Regions from separate parts of the Puerhibacterium sp. TATVAM-FAB25 genome, predicted to be linked through region 3. Evidence: riboswitches for the same ligand, from Rfam matches in the RefSeq annotation. Region 3 holds a riboswitch; each other region holds the start of a gene.
The links. Region 3 has a riboswitch for S-adenosylmethionine ahead of U5M74_RS12505 (hypothetical protein). Riboswitches for the same ligand answer to the same signal wherever they lie in the genome.
Positions count from the first base shown of each region.

Region 1: it holds a riboswitch for S-adenosylmethionine, as region 3 does, so the genes downstream of both, U5M74_RS03585 (cobalamin-independent methionine synthase II family protein) here and U5M74_RS12505 (hypothetical protein) in region 3, are expected to answer to the same signal.
Region 2: it holds a riboswitch for S-adenosylmethionine, as region 3 does, so the genes downstream of both, U5M74_RS15440 (acyl-CoA dehydrogenase family protein) here and U5M74_RS12505 (hypothetical protein) in region 3, are expected to answer to the same signal.

Region 1 is NZ_JAXUAK010000002.1:273,253-278,712, forward strand. It holds gene U5M74_RS03575 (hypothetical protein) at 1-560, opposite strand, end outside; gene U5M74_RS03580 (DUF4870 domain-containing protein) at 772-1,344, shown strand; gene U5M74_RS03585 (cobalamin-independent methionine synthase II family protein) at 1,454-2,671, opposite strand; SAM riboswitch class I at 2,681-2,779, opposite strand; gene hemW (radical SAM family heme chaperone HemW) at 2,891-4,174, opposite strand; gene lepA (translation elongation factor 4) at 4,174-5,460, opposite strand, start outside.
Region 2 is NZ_JAXUAK010000024.1:20,441-25,900, forward strand. It holds gene glgX (glycogen debranching protein GlgX) at 1-1,060, shown strand, start outside; gene U5M74_RS15435 (FAD-binding dehydrogenase) at 1,133-2,839, shown strand; SAM riboswitch class I at 2,924-3,015, shown strand; gene U5M74_RS15440 (acyl-CoA dehydrogenase family protein) at 3,124-4,416, shown strand; gene U5M74_RS15445 (MFS transporter) at 4,413-5,460, shown strand, end outside.
Region 3 is NZ_JAXUAK010000013.1:73,468-78,927, forward strand. It holds gene U5M74_RS12490 (hypothetical protein) at 3-464, opposite strand; gene U5M74_RS12495 (alpha/beta fold hydrolase) at 547-1,806, opposite strand; gene U5M74_RS12500 (heme-degrading domain-containing protein) at 1,803-2,309, opposite strand; gene U5M74_RS12505 (hypothetical protein) at 2,391-2,696, opposite strand; SAM riboswitch class IV at 2,758-2,874, opposite strand; gene U5M74_RS12510 (very short patch repair endonuclease) at 2,991-3,365, opposite strand; gene dcm (DNA (cytosine-5-)-methyltransferase) at 3,428-5,185, opposite strand; gene U5M74_RS12520 (DUF262 domain-containing protein) at 5,333-5,460, shown strand, end outside.

The sequences.
Region 1 (5,460 bases), on a different contig from region 3:
CCCTGTCGGGCGGCGACCACGGCCCCCTGGACGAGCAGCGCGTACAGGACGAAGGCGACGATCTGCCCGACGGCGGAGACAAGCACGTCACCGAACGTCATCGCGGCGGCGGCGGCCGTCCGCAGCTCCTCGGGGTCGGCGTCGCGCACCGCGGAGACGCTCTCGCGGAGCTGGACGTTGGTGAGCGTCTGGACGACGGCGGCCAGGACGCCGACGAGCAGCGTCGCCAGGAGCCACCAGCCGGCGCTGCGGCCGAACGCCGACCACGCCCAGGAGTACCCCGTGCCGGCGGAGACCGGCCCGCCGTTGAAGCGGTCGCCGTACCCGCCGTACCCGCCGTACCCGCTGGGGCCGGCGCCCGGCGGGACCGGGGACGCGGCGGGCACGCCGTACTGCCCGTACCGCGGCTGGTCCGGCGGGCCGTACCCGGGCGGCGGGCCGTACCCGGGCTGCCCGGTGGCCGGCTGCTGCGGGGCGCCCGGGGGCGGCGGCTCGCCGGGCCGCGGCGGCTCGGGCCGGGACGGGTCCTGCGGCGGGACGCCGCCGGTGCTCTCGCTCATCGTGATCCCCTCGCGGTGCGGTCGCGGCCCCCTTGCGGCCACTCTCGCGCGCCGCGGCGGCCCGTGCCACCCTGCCGCCCGGCCTGCCCACGACCGCCGCGCTGACCTGCGGCGCGGCTCTGCGCGACGGGGCCCCACGGCGGTACGTTGGGCGTGCGGGGTCGGTCGGGAGGACCGGTCCGCGCGCCCACCGACGTCCCCAGGAGGCATCGTGTCCGAGCCGTCAGACCGCCCCGTGCCGCCGGGCGGTCCCGAGCAGCCCGCGCAGCCGGGTCCCGGGGCGCCGCAGCCGCCGTACGGGAGCCCGCAGCCGCCGCCCGCCGGCGGGCCCTACGGCCAGCAGCCGCCGTACGGGTCGCCCTACGGCCAGCAGGGGTACGGCCAGCAGGGGTACGGCCAGCAGGGGTACGGCCAGCCCACGCCGCAGCAGCCCTACTCCGGCTACGGACCGCGCCCCATGACGCAGGGTGACGAGAAGACCTGGGCGATCCTGGCCCACCTCGGCGGCGCCTTCCTGTCGTTCCTCGTGCCGCTGGTGATCTGGCTCGTGTTCCGCGAGCGCAGCCGGTTCGTCGACCAGCACGGCAAGGAGGCGGTGAACTTCCAGATCACCCTGGCGATCGGCTACGTCGCCAGCGTGCTCCTCATCCCACTGTTCTTCATTGGGGCACTCACATTTGCTGGCGTCTGGGTCTGCTCGGTGATCTTCTCGATCCTCGCCTCGGTGGTGGCCTCGCGGTCCGAGCCGTACCGCTACCCGGTGAACATCCGCGTCATCCGCTGAGCACCGCGGCCCGCCGCCCGGCGGGGTGCCGCACCGACGAGGGCCCCGACCGCGTGCGCGGTCGGGGCCCTCGTCCGTCAGCCTCGTCGTCGGACCTGCCGGCGGGCGGTCAGCCCCACAGGCGGCGCGAGGCGATCTCGGCGCCGCGCGCGAGCGTCTCGAGCTTGGCCCAGGCGATCTGCGGGTGCACGCGCCCGCCGAGGCCGCAGTCGGTGGAGGCGACGACGTTCTCGCGGCCCACCAGGCGGGCGAAGCGCTCGATGCGGTCGGCCACCAGCTCCGGGTGCTCCACGACGTTGGTCGCGTGCGACACCACGCCCGGCAGGATGACCTTGCCCTCCGGGAGCGTGCGGTCCTCCCAGACGCGCCACTCGTGCTCGTGCCGCACGTTGCCGGCCTCGAAGCTGTACGCGCCGGCGTCCACCTGGAGCACCTGGTCGACGATGTGCTCGAACCCGAGGTCGGTGGTGTGCGGGCCGTGCCAGGAGCCCCAGCACACGTGCAGCCGCACGCGGTCGGCGGGCAGCCCGCGCAGCGCGTGGTTGAGCGCCTCGACGCGCACCTGCAGCCAGCGCTGGTAGTCCTCGACGGCCGGCTCGGGGTTGACCTGGTCCCACGACTCGGCGAGCGACGGGTCGTCGATCTGCAGCACCAGCCCGGCGTCGAGGATCGCGGTGTACTCCTCGCGCAGCACGTCGGCCCAGGCGTAGAGGAACTCCTCCTCGCTGCCGTAGTGCCGGTTCGAGATGCGCGCGGCCGAGCCCGGCGACAGCGCCGCGACGAAGCCCTCGGCGGCGCCGGCGTCGCGCACCGCGCGGACGAGGTTGTCGACGTCGGCGGCGACGTCGTCCTGCCCGACGTACCGCAGCGGGCCGGTGGCCGTGGGGAACGCCGGCGGCGGCAGGTCGGGGTCGGCCAGGTGGATGCCCGAGCGCGGGTCGGTGTACGCCTCGGCGAACGCGGCGAGGTCGCGCCGGTCCAGGAAGCTGGTCAGCTCGACCGCACCGGGCTGCGACCGCTTCGGGGCGTCGAGGTCCGGGTCGTCGACGAGCTCCAGGCCGCCGGTGCGGTCGAAGGAGTAGGTCCACCAGGCGCCGTAGTCGATCGACTGCGTGCTGGCGTGCCCGTACTCGCCGTCGTTGACGACGTCGATCCCGGCCTGCACCTGGCGGCGCACGACGCCGGCGACGGCGTCGCGCAGGGCCTTGCGGTGCTGCTCGGGGGCGAGCGCGCCGTCCGCGCGGGCGGCGTTGGCCTCGAGCAGCTCGGGGCTGCGGGGCAGGGAGCCCACGTGGGTCGTGAGGATGCGGTCGGTGCTGCGGAGCATGCCGGGTCCTTTCCATCGGTCCTGGCGGTAGCACCGAGGGTGGCCCGGGGGCCCACCGGGTTGCTGCGGCGTCGTCGAGCCAGGTCTCTCGGCCGCTCTGGATGGGGTCGGCCCTATCTGACCACGCCGGGGCGCCGGACGGCGGTTCCTCACGGCGGCGGGTCCCCGACGGGGGCGCGGCGCACCGCCGTCGTGCCCCGGCCCGGCCCGGGCCGGGGCCTAGTCGGTGAGCTCGCGCACGACCGCGTCGGCCAGCAGCCGGCCGCGCAGCGTCAGCACCGCCCGGCCCCGGACGGCCGCGACGCCGTCGAGCAGACCGCGCGCCACCAGGCCCGCGACCGCGCGACGGCCGCCGTCGGACAGCACGCGCAGTTCGAGGCCCTCGCGCAGGCGGACGCCGAGCAGCACCCGCTCCAGCGCCGCCTCGCCACCGGTGAGCAGCTCGCGCCCGGCCCCCGGGGAACCGCCGGCCTCCAGCATCGCGGCGTAGCGCCGCGGGTGCTTGACGTTCCACCAGCGCACGCCGGCGCCGGCGTCCGGCGCCGCGGTCCCGGCGGCCGAGCCGGCCGTCCCCGCGGCCACGTACGAGTGCGCCCCCGGCCCGATCCCCCACCAGTCGTCCCCGCGCCAGTAGGCGAGGTTGTGGCGGCAGGCGCGCCCCGCGCCGCGGGCCCAGTTGCTCACCTCGTACCACTCGAACCCGGCGGCGGCGAGCAGCTCGTCGGCCAGCTCGTACTTGGCGGCCTGGTCGTCCTCGTCGGGCAGGGTCAGCTCGCCGCGGCGCACCTGCGCCGCCATCTTCGTGCCCGGCTCGACCACGAGGGCGTACGCCGAGACGTGGTCGACGCCGGTGGCGAGCACCGCCTCGAGGGACGCGCGCCAGTCGGCGAGCGACTCCCCCGGGGTGCCGTAGATGAGGTCCAGCGAGACCTCCAGGCCGGCGTCGCGCGCCCAGCGCACGGCGTCGGGCACGCGCCGCGGGTCGTGCGTGCGCTCCAGGGTGGCCAGCACGTGCCGCACCGCCGACTGCATGCCGAACGACACGCGGGTGAACCCGCCGTCGGCCAGCGCACGCAGCGACCCCGGCGTCACCGAGTCCGGGTTGGCCTCGGTGGTCACCTCGGCGCCGTCGGCCAGCCCCCAGGCGTCGCGCACGCCGTCCAGGACCCGCACCAGGTCGGTCGCGGGCAGCGAGGTGGGCGTGCCGCCGCCGAAGAACACCGTGCTCGCCGGGCGCGGCGTCACCGCGGCGTCGGCGAGGACCTTGCGCGCCAGCTCCACCTCGCGCAGCGCCGTCGTCGCGTACGCGACCTGGGAGGCGCCCCCGCCGAGCTCGGCGGAGGTGTAGGTGTTGAAGTCGCAGTAGCCGCACCGCACCGTGCAGAACGGCACGTGCACGTAGACGCCGAACGCCCCCGTGCGGGGTGCGTCCGGGGCGTCCGCCGCCCAGGCCGGCAGGGCGCCGTCGGCCGGGACGGGGACTCCGTCGGGCAGCGCAGGCACTACTTCTTCTTGTCCTTGGCGTCCTTGGCGCCGCCCGAGTCGCTGGAGAGGGCCGCGATGAAGGCGTCCTTCGGGACCTCGACGGACCCGATGGTCTTCATGCGCTTCTTGCCCTCCTTCTGCTTCTCGAGCAGCTTGCGCTTGCGGGAGATGTCGCCGCCGTAGCACTTGGCGAGCACGTCCTTGCGCATGGCGCGGATGGTCTCGCGGGCGATGACCCGGGCGCCGACGGCGGCCTGGATCGGCACCTCGAACTGCTGGCGCGGGATGAGCTCCTTGAGCTTGGCGGTCATGGCGACGCCGTACTCGTAGGCCTTCTCCTTGTGCACGATGGCGCTGAACGCGTCCACCTTGTCGCCCTGCAGCAGGATGTCGACCTTGACCAGGTCGGCCTCCTGGTCCCCCGTGGGGTCGTAGTCGAGGGAGGCGTAGCCGCGGGTGCGGGACTTCAGCTGGTCGAAGAAGTCGAACACGATCTCGGCCAGCGGCAGCGTGTAGCGCAGCTCGACCCGGTCCTCCGACAGGTAGTCCATGCCCTGCATGGACCCGCGGCGGTCGGTGCACAGCTGCATGACCGTGCCGACGAACTCGCTCGGGGTGAGGATCGTGGCCTTGACCACCGGCTCGCGGACCTGGCGGATCTTGCCGCCGGGGAACTCCGACGGGTTGGTCACGTTCACCCAGGTGCGGTCCTCGAGCTCGACGTCGTAGATGACGTTGGGCGCGGTGGAGATGAGGTCGAGGTTGAACTCGCGCTCCAGGCGCTCGCGCACGATCTCCAGGTGCAGCAGGCCGAGGAACCCGACGCGGAAGCCGAACCCGAGGGCCACCGACGTCTCCGGCTCGTAGTTGAGCGCGGCGTCGTTGAGCTTGAGCTTGTCCAGGGCGTCGCGCAGCACCGGGTAGTCGGAGCCGTCGATCGGGTAGAGCCCGGAGAACACCATCGGCTTGGGGTCCTCGTACCCGCCGAGCGCCTCGGCGGCCGGCTTGGCCGAGTTGGTGACGGTGTCGCCGACCTTCGACTGGCGCACGTCCTTCACGCCGGTGATGAGGTAGCCGACCTCGCCGACGCCGAGGCCCTTGGTGGGGTTCGGCTCGGGCGAGATGACGCCGATCTCGAGCAGCTCGTGGGTGGCGCGCGTGGACATCATCGCGATGCGCTCGCGCGGGCTGAGGTTGCCGTCGACCACGCGCACGTACGTCACGACGCCGCGGTAGATGTCGTAGACGGAGTCGAAGATCATGGCGCGCGCCGGGGCGTCGGCGTTCCCGACGGGCGCGGGCAC
Region 2 (5,460 bases), on a different contig from region 3:
GGACCCGGTGCTCAGCGGGCTGAAGCTGATCGCCGAGCCGTGGGACGTGGGCCCCGGCGGGTGGCGCACCGGGCAGTTCCCGCCGCCGATGGCGGAGTGGAACGACCGGTTCCGTGACGCGGCGCGCGACTTCTGGCTCGCCTCGGCGGCCGCGGGCTCTCGCGGCCAGCCGATGGTCAGCGTCCGCGAGCTCGGCACCCGCCTGGCCGGGTCGGCGGACCTCTTCGGCCGCTCCGACCCGCCCCTGGTGCGCGGCCCGGTGGCCAGCGTGAACTACGTGACCGCGCACGACGGGTTCACCCTGGCCGACCTGGTGGCCTACGACCGCAAGGACAACTGGGCCAACGGCGAGGACAACCGTGACGGCACCGACGACAACCGGTCGTGGAACCACGGCGTGGAGGGCCACGCGCCCGAGGGCGACCTCGACGCCGCCACCGAGCCGTGGCACGCCGTCGTGCCGCTGCGCCGACGCTCGCAGCGCAACCTGCTCGCCACCCTCCTGCTGGCCGCCGGCACGCCCATGCTCACGGCCGGCGACGAGACGGGCCGCACCCAGCGCGGCAACAACAACGCCTATGCGCTGGACGACGAGACGTCGTGGGTGGACTGGGACCTCGGGGAGGCCGACCGGGACCTGCTGGCCACGACGTCGGCGCTGCTGCGGCTGCGGCGCGAGCACCCGGCGCTGCGCGCCGACTCGTTCTACCTCGGCACCCCGCGCCCCGGCGAGACGCGGCCCGACCTCCTGTGGTTCCGCGAGTCCGGGGACCCGATGGACCGCACGGCGTGGGAGGAGGCGGGCCGGCGCGTGGTGCAGATGCTGCGCCCGGGCCCCGGCGCCGGCGACGCCGACGTGCTGCTCGTGCTCAACGGCCGGCTCGAGGACGCGGTGGTGACGCTGCCGCCCGTGCTCGACGGCGCCCGGCCGTGGCGCCTGGCGTGGAGCTCGGCGTGGCCCACGCCGCAGCGCCCCGCGGACGACCCCGACCCGGCCCACGACGGCGCCACCACCCTGGAGGCGCTCAGCCTGCAGGTCTTCCTCGCGGCGCGCGGCTGAGCCCCGCGGGCGCTGAGCCGCGGCCCGGCGCCCCCGCACCCGGCAAGCACCCCCGGCGCTACGCTCGGGCGCATGTCCACGGACGCCGACGTCGTCGTCATCGGGGCGGGCCTGGCCGGGCTCGTCACCGCCACCGAGCTGGCCGCGGCCGGCCGCCGCGTCGTCGTGCTCGACCAGGAGCCGGCCGCGAGCCTCGGCGGGCAGGCCTGGTGGTCGTTCGGCGGCCTGTTCCTGGTCGGCTCTCCGGAGCAGCGCCGCCTCGGGGTGCGCGACTCCGCCGAGCTGGCGTGGAGCGACTGGCTCGGGGCCGCGGCGTTCGCCGACGGCGCCGACCGGGGCGAGGGCCCCGACCGGCACGGCTACGCCTGGGCCCGGCAGTTCGTGGAGTTCGCCGCAGGCGGCATGCGCTCGTGGCTGCACGGGCTCGGCGTGCGGTGGTTCCCCCTGGTGCAGTGGGCGGAGCGCGGCGGCTACCCCGCCGGCGGCCACGGCAACACCGTGCCCCGCTTCCACGTCACCTGGGGCACCGGCCCCGCCGTCCTCGCGCCGTTCGTCGCGGCGGCCCGCGAGGCGCGCGACGCCGGGCTGCTCGAGGTGCGCTTCCGCCACCGCGTCACCGACCTCGTGATCGCCGACGGCCGGGTCACCGGGGTGCGGGCGCAGGTGCTGGCCGACGACCCCACGCCGGCCGGCGCGCCGTTCGGCGGCCGCGGGCGGCCCTCGTCGCGCGACGTCGTGGGCGAGGTGGAGGTCGGTGCCCAGGCCGTCGTCGTCGCCTCCGGCGGCATCGGCGCGAACCACGACCTCGCGCGCGCCCGGTGGGACCTCACCCACGGGCGGCTGCCGCGGCGCATGCTCTCCGGCGTCCCCGACTCCACCGACGGGCTGATGCTCACCGCCGCGGGCGCCGCCGGCGCCGCCCTGGTGCACGAGAACCGCATGTGGCACTACCCGGAGGGCATCGCCAACCACTCCCCCGTCTGGTCCCACCACGGCATCCGCATCCTGGCGGGGCCCTCGTCGCTGTGGCTGGACGCCGAGGGCCGGCGCCTGCCCGCGCCGCTGTTCCCCGGCTTCGACGCGCTCGGCGCGCTGCAGCACGTCACCCGGCACGGGCACGACCACTCCTGGTTCGTGCTGAACTCCACCATCCTGGACACCGAGCTCGCGCTGTCCGGTTCGGAGCAGAACCCCGACCTCACCGGCAAGGACGTGCGGCTGCTCGCCCAGCGCGTGCTGCCGGGCGCCGTCGGGCCCGTGGCGCGCTTCGCGAAGGAGTCCCCCGAGTTCCTCTGGGCCGCCACGCCCGCCGAGCTGGCCGCGCGGATGAACGCCCTGACGGAGGCGACGCCGGGCTCGGCCGGCCACGTCGACGCGGGCGACCTCGCGGCCGCGGTCGAGCTGCGCGACGCCCAGGTGGCCTCCGGGCTCGGCAAGGACCCGCAGGTGGTGGCCACCGCCGCCGCCCGGCGCTACCTGGTGGACCGGCGCATGCGCGTCGCGCCGCCGCGGCGGCTCACCGACCCGAAGGACGGCCCGCTGCTGGCGGTGCGCCTGTCGGTGCTCACGCGCAAGACGCTCGGCGGCCTGTGGTGCGACCCCGCCGGCCGCGTGCTGCGCCGCGACGGCTCGACGCTCGACGGGCTGTGGGCCGTCGGCGAGGCCGCCGGCTTCGGCGGCGGCGGCGCGCACGGCCACCGCGCGCTGGAGGGCACGTTCCTCGGGGGCTGCCTGCACACCGGGCGGGTGACCGGGCGGGCGCTGGCCGCCGCGCTCTGAGCCTGCCCGCCCACCAGGCTGGACGTCCCACTGAGTGAGAAGCACTGTTCCACTTCACGGGATGTTCGGGTACGTTCCCTCTCGCAACCATCCAGAGCGGCCGAGAGACCTGGCTCGTCGACGCCGCAGCAACCCTCGGGTTCCCGAGTAGGTGCTACCGCCAGGACCGATGGAGATCCCGGATCCGCGTCGGTCTCGCGCACCCCGTGCGCCGGACGGCGGTCCGTGCTGCCGTCCGGCCCGCGGGCCCGGGGCTCCTCGGACGAGGAGAAGGGACCGCCCCGATGACCGCAGCGCCGTCCGCCGTCCGCACCGCCGCGCCCCCGCGGCTGCCCGCCGACCACGACGCGCTGTGTCGGGTGTTCCGGCCGCTGTTCGACGAGGTCGCCGAGGGCGCCCTGCGCCGCGACCAGGAGCGTGTCCTGCCGTTCGAGCAGGTGCGCCTGCTCGACGAGGCGGGCTTCGGCACGCTGCGCGTGCCGGCCGAGCACGGCGGGCCGGGCGCGAGCGTGGAGACCGTCGCGCGGCTGCTGGTCGAGCTCGCCGCCGCCGACTCGAACGTGGCCCACCTGTACCGCTCGCACCTCGGCTTCGTGGAGTCGCTGCGGTTCCAGCCCGAGCACCTGCGGTCCGTCTGGTACCCGCGGGTGCTGGCCGGGCGCACCGTCGGCAACGCCTCCACCGAGAAGGGGGGCAACCGCCTCGGCACGCTGAGCACCACGCTGCGCCGCACGGCGGACGGCTGGGTGCTCGACGGCGAGAAGTACTACACGACCGGCACGATCTTCGCCGACTACACCCGCGTCTCGGCCGCGCTGGACGGCCAGGACGGGCGCCGGTTCGCCGTCGTGGCCACCGACGCCCCCGGCGTCACCGTGCTCGACGACTGGGACGGCTTCGGCCAGCGCCTCACCGGCACCGGCACGGCGCGGTTCGCGGCCGTCCCGGTGCCCGACGACGCGCTGCTCGACCGCGTGGCCGGCTCGCCCGAGGCCGTGCACGAGGCGGCGTTCTTCCAGCTCGTGCTGCTCGCCGTGCTGGCCGGCATCGCGCAGGCCGCGCGCCGGGACGCGGCCGCCACGGTGGCCTCGCGGCGCCGCACGTTCAACACCGGGCTGGGCCTGCCGTTCGCGCAGGACCCGCTCATCCAGGAGGCGACCGGGCGCATCGCCGCGAAGGCGTACGCCGCCGAGGCCGTGGTGCTGCACGCGGCGCGGGCGCTCGACGCCGGCCTGGCCGCCGCCGCCCGCGCCGGCGCCGACCGCCCCGGCTTCGACGGGCCGACCCCGGCCGCGCTGCACGACGGGGAGATCGCCGTCGAGCACGCGCAGGTCACCGTCCCGGAGCTCGCCGTCGGGGCGGCCCAGGACCTCTTCCTCACGGTCGGGGCCTCGGCCACGTCCACCGCCAAGGGGCTGGACCGGCACTGGCGCAACGCCCAGACCGTCGCCACCCACAACCCGATCGCCTTCCGCGCCCGCGCGCTGGGCGACCACTGGATCAACGGGACGCTGCCCGAGGGCCTCGACGCCATCGGCGACGCGCCCGCCCGCGCCCCGAAGGAGGCCGCGCGATGACCACCGCACCCACGACCCCGACCACCCCGAGCGCTCCCGCCGCGCCGTCCGCCGGGGGCGCGCGCCCCTGGGCCGGCAAGCGCCGCGTGCTGGCGAGCGCCTTCGTCGGCACCACCATCGAGTGGTACGACTACTACCTCTACGGCACGGCCGCCGCCCTGGTCTTCAACGGCCAGTTCTTCCCCGACGCCTCGCCCCTGGCGGGCACCATCGCGTCGTTCGCCACGCTCGCGGTCGGCGTCGTCGTGCGCCCCCTCGGCGGCGTCGTCGCCGGGCACCTGGGCGACCGGGTGGGCCGCAAGTCCCTGCTCGTGGCGTCGCTGCTGCTCATGGGCGTCGCGTCCACGCTCATCGGGCTGCTGCCGACGTTCGCGCAGGTGGGCTGGTGGGCCGTCGCCGGGCTGGTGACCCTGCGCGTGCTGCAGGGCCTGTCGGCCGGCGCGGAGTGGGGCGGGTCGGCCCTGCTGAGCGTCGAGCACGCGCCCGCCCGCCACCGCGGCTTCTTCGGCTCGTTCACGCAGGTGGGGTCGGCCGCGGGGATGCTGCTGGCCTCCGGGTCGTTCTTCGTCGTGCAGCACGTGCTGACGGCCGAGCAGTTCGCCGCGTTCGGCTGGCGCCTGCCATTCCTCGCCTCGGCGGCGCTCGTCGCCGTCGGCCTGTGGATCCGCCTCGGCGTCCAGGACGCGCCCGAGTTCACCGCGCTCAAGGACGCCGGCGAGGTCGAGCGCGCGCCCCTGCGGGTGCTGCTGCGCGACCACCGCCGCGTGCTGGTGGTGACCATCGGGCTGCGGCTGGCGCAGAACGCCGTGTACTACCTCATCACCGTCTACCTGCTCAGCTACCTCACGTCCGAGCGGGGCGACTCCGAGGCCGGCGTCACGGCCGTCATGATCGGCTCGGCGGTCGGGCTGGCCACCGGCCCGTTCTGGGGCTGGCTGTCCGACCGCGTCGGGCGCAAGCCGGTGACCGTCGGGGGCGTCGTGGCGATCGGCGTGTTCGGCTGGGTGCTGTTCGCGTTCGCCGACGCCGGCCCGCTGGTGCTGC
Region 3 (5,460 bases):
GGTCAGAGCCCGGCGGGGGGCACGGACCGCCAACCCGGCAGCACCCGGTCGAGGGCCTGCCCGAGCTCGATGGAGTCACCGTCCTTGCCGCCCGCGCCGAGCACGAGCGGGGGCCGCTGCGGGCGCGGGTGCACGCCGCGCAGGCGGTCGACGACGGACAGCGGCGCCGTGAGCACGTAGAACTCGGCGTCGGTGCCGACGGCGGCGGTGCGGTCGACCCGCAGGTACCAGCCGCGCAGCGGCGTGCGCGCCTCGCCGCGCCCGCCGTACCCGCGCACGCGCAGCGGCTCCGGCTCGAGGCCCACCCGCCGCGCGACGTCGACGAACGCCTCGAGCATCGCGGCGGCGTGGGCGTGCTCGGCGTCCTGCTTCGCGCGCAGCCGCTCGGCCTTGACCTGCGCCGCCTCGGTGCGTCGCTGCGCCCAGTCGTCCCGGCGTGTCTGCTCGCTGCTCTGCTCGCCCACGGCCCCAGTCTTCCAGCGGGGCCGGTCGCACGTGCAGTGGTTGCCGCCGCGCGCTCGCGACACCCGCGGGGCCCTGCGCGCGTCAGCCCTGCAGCACCTCGCGCAGCCGCTTGGCGAACGGCTCGGGCTGGCCGGTCTGCCCGTACTCGCCGCCGAGGAACCCGTCGTGGCCGCCGGGGAACTCGAGCGGCTCGGTCCCGAGCCGCTCGGCCAAGGCGATCGCGGCGCGGCCGGTCATGACGCTCCGCGACTCCTCGCCGTACGCGGGCACCACGACCGTCGGCGCGGCGCGCACCGCCTCGAGGTCCGGCTCCCAGTCCGGGTACGTGCGCATGTTGATGCCCATCAACGGCTCGTCCCGCGAGCCGTCGTCCTCGGTGGGCATGCCGAACATCGCCGGGTCGGGCGCCGGCATCGCGACCACCTCGTCGGTGTACTCGCCCTCGTGGCTCACGATCGCGATGAAGTGCGCCATGCCGGCACCGAACCCCTGGGCCATGTAGATCTCGTGGTTGCGGCGCATGGCTGCGGCCGCCAGGTCCCGGTCGGGCAGCACCGCGGGCAGCGGCGGCTCGTGCGCCACGAGCGTCGCCACGTCGTCGGGGTGCGCTGCCACCCACGCCAGGGCCTCGACGGCGCCGCCGCTCGAGGCGAAGACGTCGACCGGGCCGCCGCCCACCTCCTGCACCAGCCGGTGCAGGTCGTCCGCGCGCGTGTCCGGCGTCACCGGGTCGTCGCCGGTCAGCGTGCTGCGCTCGACGCCGCGGGGGTCGTAGGTGACCACCCGCCGGTCGTCGAAGTGGCCGGCGAGGGTGGTGAAGCCGGCGGCGCCCATCGGCGACCCGATGAGCACCAGGGTGCGCTCCGAGCTCGGCGCGGCCGGCTCGCGCACGTCGTAGGTCAGGACCGCACCGGGGACCTCGAGGGTGCGGGTGGTGGGCTCGGGCATCGTCGTCCTCCGTCGTCGGTTCGCTGCGGTCAGCAGGGAAGACGGCGGGTGGATGCCGAACTCATCGGCGGGCGCGGGCAGCGCGCGCAGCAGGCCGAGAACCTTCTCGGCCGGGACCTCGCACGGCCGCAGCACCGGGCCCGACGACGTCAACCACACGTTCGCGCCGAAGCTGTCGGCGCCGCCGAGCTGCTCGGCCTCCAGCGTCACGGTGCGGCCGTCGCCGCGCGCCACGCGGCTGACCGCCCAGGGCCGCCCCGCGATCTGGAACCGGGTCCAGCCCTCCGGCACGCGGGCGAGCAGGCGCCCCAGCTCCTCGGGCCCGACGTCGCCCGCCGCGGCGCCTACGCCCGCCGCGCCGGCCTCGCCCGCGTCCGCCACCGCCGTCGTCACCCCTTGAAGGCGTGCAGCGCCTCGACGACGAGCGCGTGGTCGTCCTGCTGCGCCAGCCCCGAGACGGTGACGACGCCGACGATGCCCACGCCCTCGACCCGGACCGGGAACGCGCCGCCGTGCGCCACGTACTCGGTGAACGGCAGGCCGTGCTTGTGGTTGAAGTCCTGGCCCTTGGCGCGCGCCCTGAGGCCCTGGAGGTACGACGACGTGCCGAACCGGTAGACGGTGCGGACCTTGCGCTCGACCCAGGTGTCGTTGTCGGGCGTGGTGCCCTCGCGCGCGGCGTGGAACACCTGCTGGGTGCCCTTGCGCACGTCGATCGTCACGGCGTGGTTGCGCTCGGCGGCGAGCTCGAACAGCAGGCAGCCGAGGCGCCAGGCGTCATCGTGCGTGAACCGCGGCAGCACCAGGTCGCGCTCCTCGGCCTCGACCTGGGCGATGGCCGTCGCGATGTCGGTCTCGTCGATGTCACCGGAGGTGTGCGCGCGGGTGGTCGTCATGGGTCCAGGGTGGCACGGGCGCCGGACGTTCGGCGGGTGACCGGCGGGCGCGCTGTCCGCGCTCGCCGGCCACTCGCCCGGTCACTCCGTGGCGGGCGGGCGACCGGGTCGGCGCACCATCCCCTGGCCGTCCTGCGCGAGCCGCGGCACGAGATGGAACCCGTCCGGAGTGTCCGGGTCGTACAGGACGACGGCGTTGAGCTCCCGCAGGTCGCGCAGCCAGGAGCTCAGCCGCAACCTGCCCACCGCGCCCGGGCCCTGCCCCGCCCGACGACGCGCCTCCATGCGCAACATCGTCGGGTGGTAGCCGTGCTGGTGCTCCGGTTTCACGTGCAACCAGGGCAGCAGGTCGTCGTCCGGGTGCGGCTCGGCGGAACGAGACGTCATGGGTGCCTCCCACGTCAGGAGGAGCCGTCGCCGAGGCTTGAACGAGCCGCCGGCGAGAGCTGCCTCGCACTTCCCGCGGCGGTTGCCGGCGGGCCGGTCTTCCTCCTGGGGCACCGTGCGCGAGGGGCGCGGTTGCCGGACCAGCACGCGGAGGGCGTATCGCTGATCGCTCGTGACCTGGACGCGGACGGTAGTGCAGGTCAAGGCGGTGACGCAAGGACGCTCAAGCGCGGCGAGGCAGCGCTGAAGGGCTGCTGGGATCGGGGAGGCGGCCCAGGAGGCGCGAGACGAGAGCTAGCCGACCGCGGCGACTGCTGCGACCACCTTCTCAGCGGCGGCGGCAGGGCTCTCGTGCTCCCACAAGCGGAGCACCTTCCAACCCATGGCTGACAGCACCCGATCGGTATCGCGATCGCGCACCTGATTCGCCGTCAGCTTCCTCGTCCACCAGTCGCTGTTGGCGCGAGGTCTGGTCCCGTGCTCCGGGCATCCGTGCCAGAAGCATCCGTCGACGAAGACAGCGATCCTCTTTCGCGTGAAAGCGATGTCGATCGTCCTGCGTCGCTGCCCTGGGACGGGGTAGGCCACGCGATATCGCAACCCACGGGCGTGAAGCTGCCGGCGTATCGCGAGCTCGGGCGCAGTGTCGCGGCGGCGAGCCGTACTCATCCGCCGCGACACGACAGCCGAGGACGGACCAGGGTGCGCTGGGACGAACTGCGGATTCAACGTCAGCTCGCAAGCGCCTCGACGTGCACGTCGGAGCCGCGGGCGGTCTCGGCAGCTGGCTCCAGGATCCTCATGAGATCGGGCTGATGGAACGTCGGCGTGCCGATCGACGGCGCGACCGTCTCATCCCAAACACGAGTCTGCGAGCACGCCTCATAGAGACCGGCCAACGCGGGGTCGTCCGGAAGTGCGGATCGGAAGTGGTGACCCATGAACTGGACGAGCGCGAACTTGACCGCACCGACGTGGACGGCGTTGCCGAACTGCTTGTAGAAGGCGCGGTCCCACTGCTCCGGCTTTCTGGATCCGTCGTGCCGCAACCGCGCCATGGCCTCATACACGCGGTCCGGGAATCCCTGGAGACGCCCGGCCTCGTACGGACTCAGCCGGCGCATGTCTGACCCGAGGATCGGCGTCTGCGTGATTGCCACGAGCGCAGGGGCGTACGTCGCCTTTTTTATCCGGATGCCGGAAGGGCGAAGCTGAATCAGACACTCGTCAAGAGAGCGCGCGTCGCCGGCTTGCCACTCGAGCTTCTTCCAACTGTTGTTGCCGAGAGCGAGGATCTCCTCGCGCGCGCCCGCCGCATCGATCTCGGTGGCGTAGTCGTCCAGGAACTTCACTGACTTCCTGACGAAATCCGCCTTCCACGGTTGCCCCATGGCCGCCGCTTCCGCGTACTGCGACGCTCGCCACGTCGGTTCTGCGACACGGAACCAGATCGGATGTCCAGGGAACGGCACGGCACCGTCCGGAAGGCCGTTGTTCACGACAGCAGCCAAGAGGTCGCGCCAGGGGGCCACCCACTCCTCGTCGGCGACCGCGAGGTCTCGGCCATCGACGTCGCAGAGACTCGCCAGGCGTGCGGCCGTCTCCGGGTCCGCTGAACGAAGCCACGCCTCGCTGATCGCCGCAGGCGCCTCGTCCCACAGCTTCGTCTCGGCGATGCGCCACGTCGTAGGATCCCAAGACCCGAAGTCGAACCCGGGAAACTCAGTTTCGTTCACCGCGAGGTCGCGACGGATCGCCATGATGTAGACGCGCTCACGAACCTGCGGCCCTCCGCCGAGATGGTTCGCGATCTTGTGCGGCGAGATCAGCGTCGGCTTGTCGCTCACGACATAGCCAACCCCACGGAGCGCTTCGACGATCGTCCTGAACGTCGAGTCCCTGTGCTTGGGGCCTACGAGGTTGCGCACGTTCTCGAGAAAGACGATCTTCGGGTGCTTCTCCGCCACGATCCGAAGAATGTTGTAGAAGAGCGTTCCGCGCGTCTCGTCGAGCACACCCTTCTGGTGACCAGACTTGCTGAACGCCTGACAGGGAAAACCGGCAGCGAGGACGTCGAAGTCAGGGATGTGCTTCAACGTTCCGCCACCGGCACGGCGAGCAGTCTCGGCGAGCTCCGCGATCGTCGACACGTCGTCCAGGGGCGGCACGTCGTCGTTGATGTCCCGGGTGAACGGAAAATCTTCGGCGACATCCGCGAGCCATGCGGTCTTGTACACAGCGCGCGCGTCGTCGTCCATCTCCGCGACGTAGACGCACTCACCGCCGAGCGCGCTGAGGGCGGCATGGAACCCGCCGATACCTGCGAAGAGATCGACGAACCTAAACGTGGACAAACCGACCCCCAGAGGTACGCACCGAGGACGCGATGATACGTCCGGGTGACGGGCAGAGCTAGTCCGTGATCCACAGCGTCGCGCGTCGCCGGCCGGGCTCGCGGCCAGCGCGCCGGAGGTCTGGCGCTCCGTCATGCAAACCCCGGACCGCGACGTCCTGAACGGCGGAAAGTTCACCCTCTCGCCGCCTCGGCGCCGCGACACGATGCGAGTCGCTCGCGGCGGGCGATGTGTACTGTTTCCAGCACTATGCGGCACGCGGCTGAGCAAGGGGGACTGCTGGTGGAGTACGCCAGCGCCACCTCCAAGTCTGCAGCGGTGGCAAGGATGTACCTGCTTGCCGGCATCCCTGCCGAGCCCCTTGGTCCTGGGAGCAAGGAGAAGCGCTCCGCGCTCGAGGCACTCGGCTC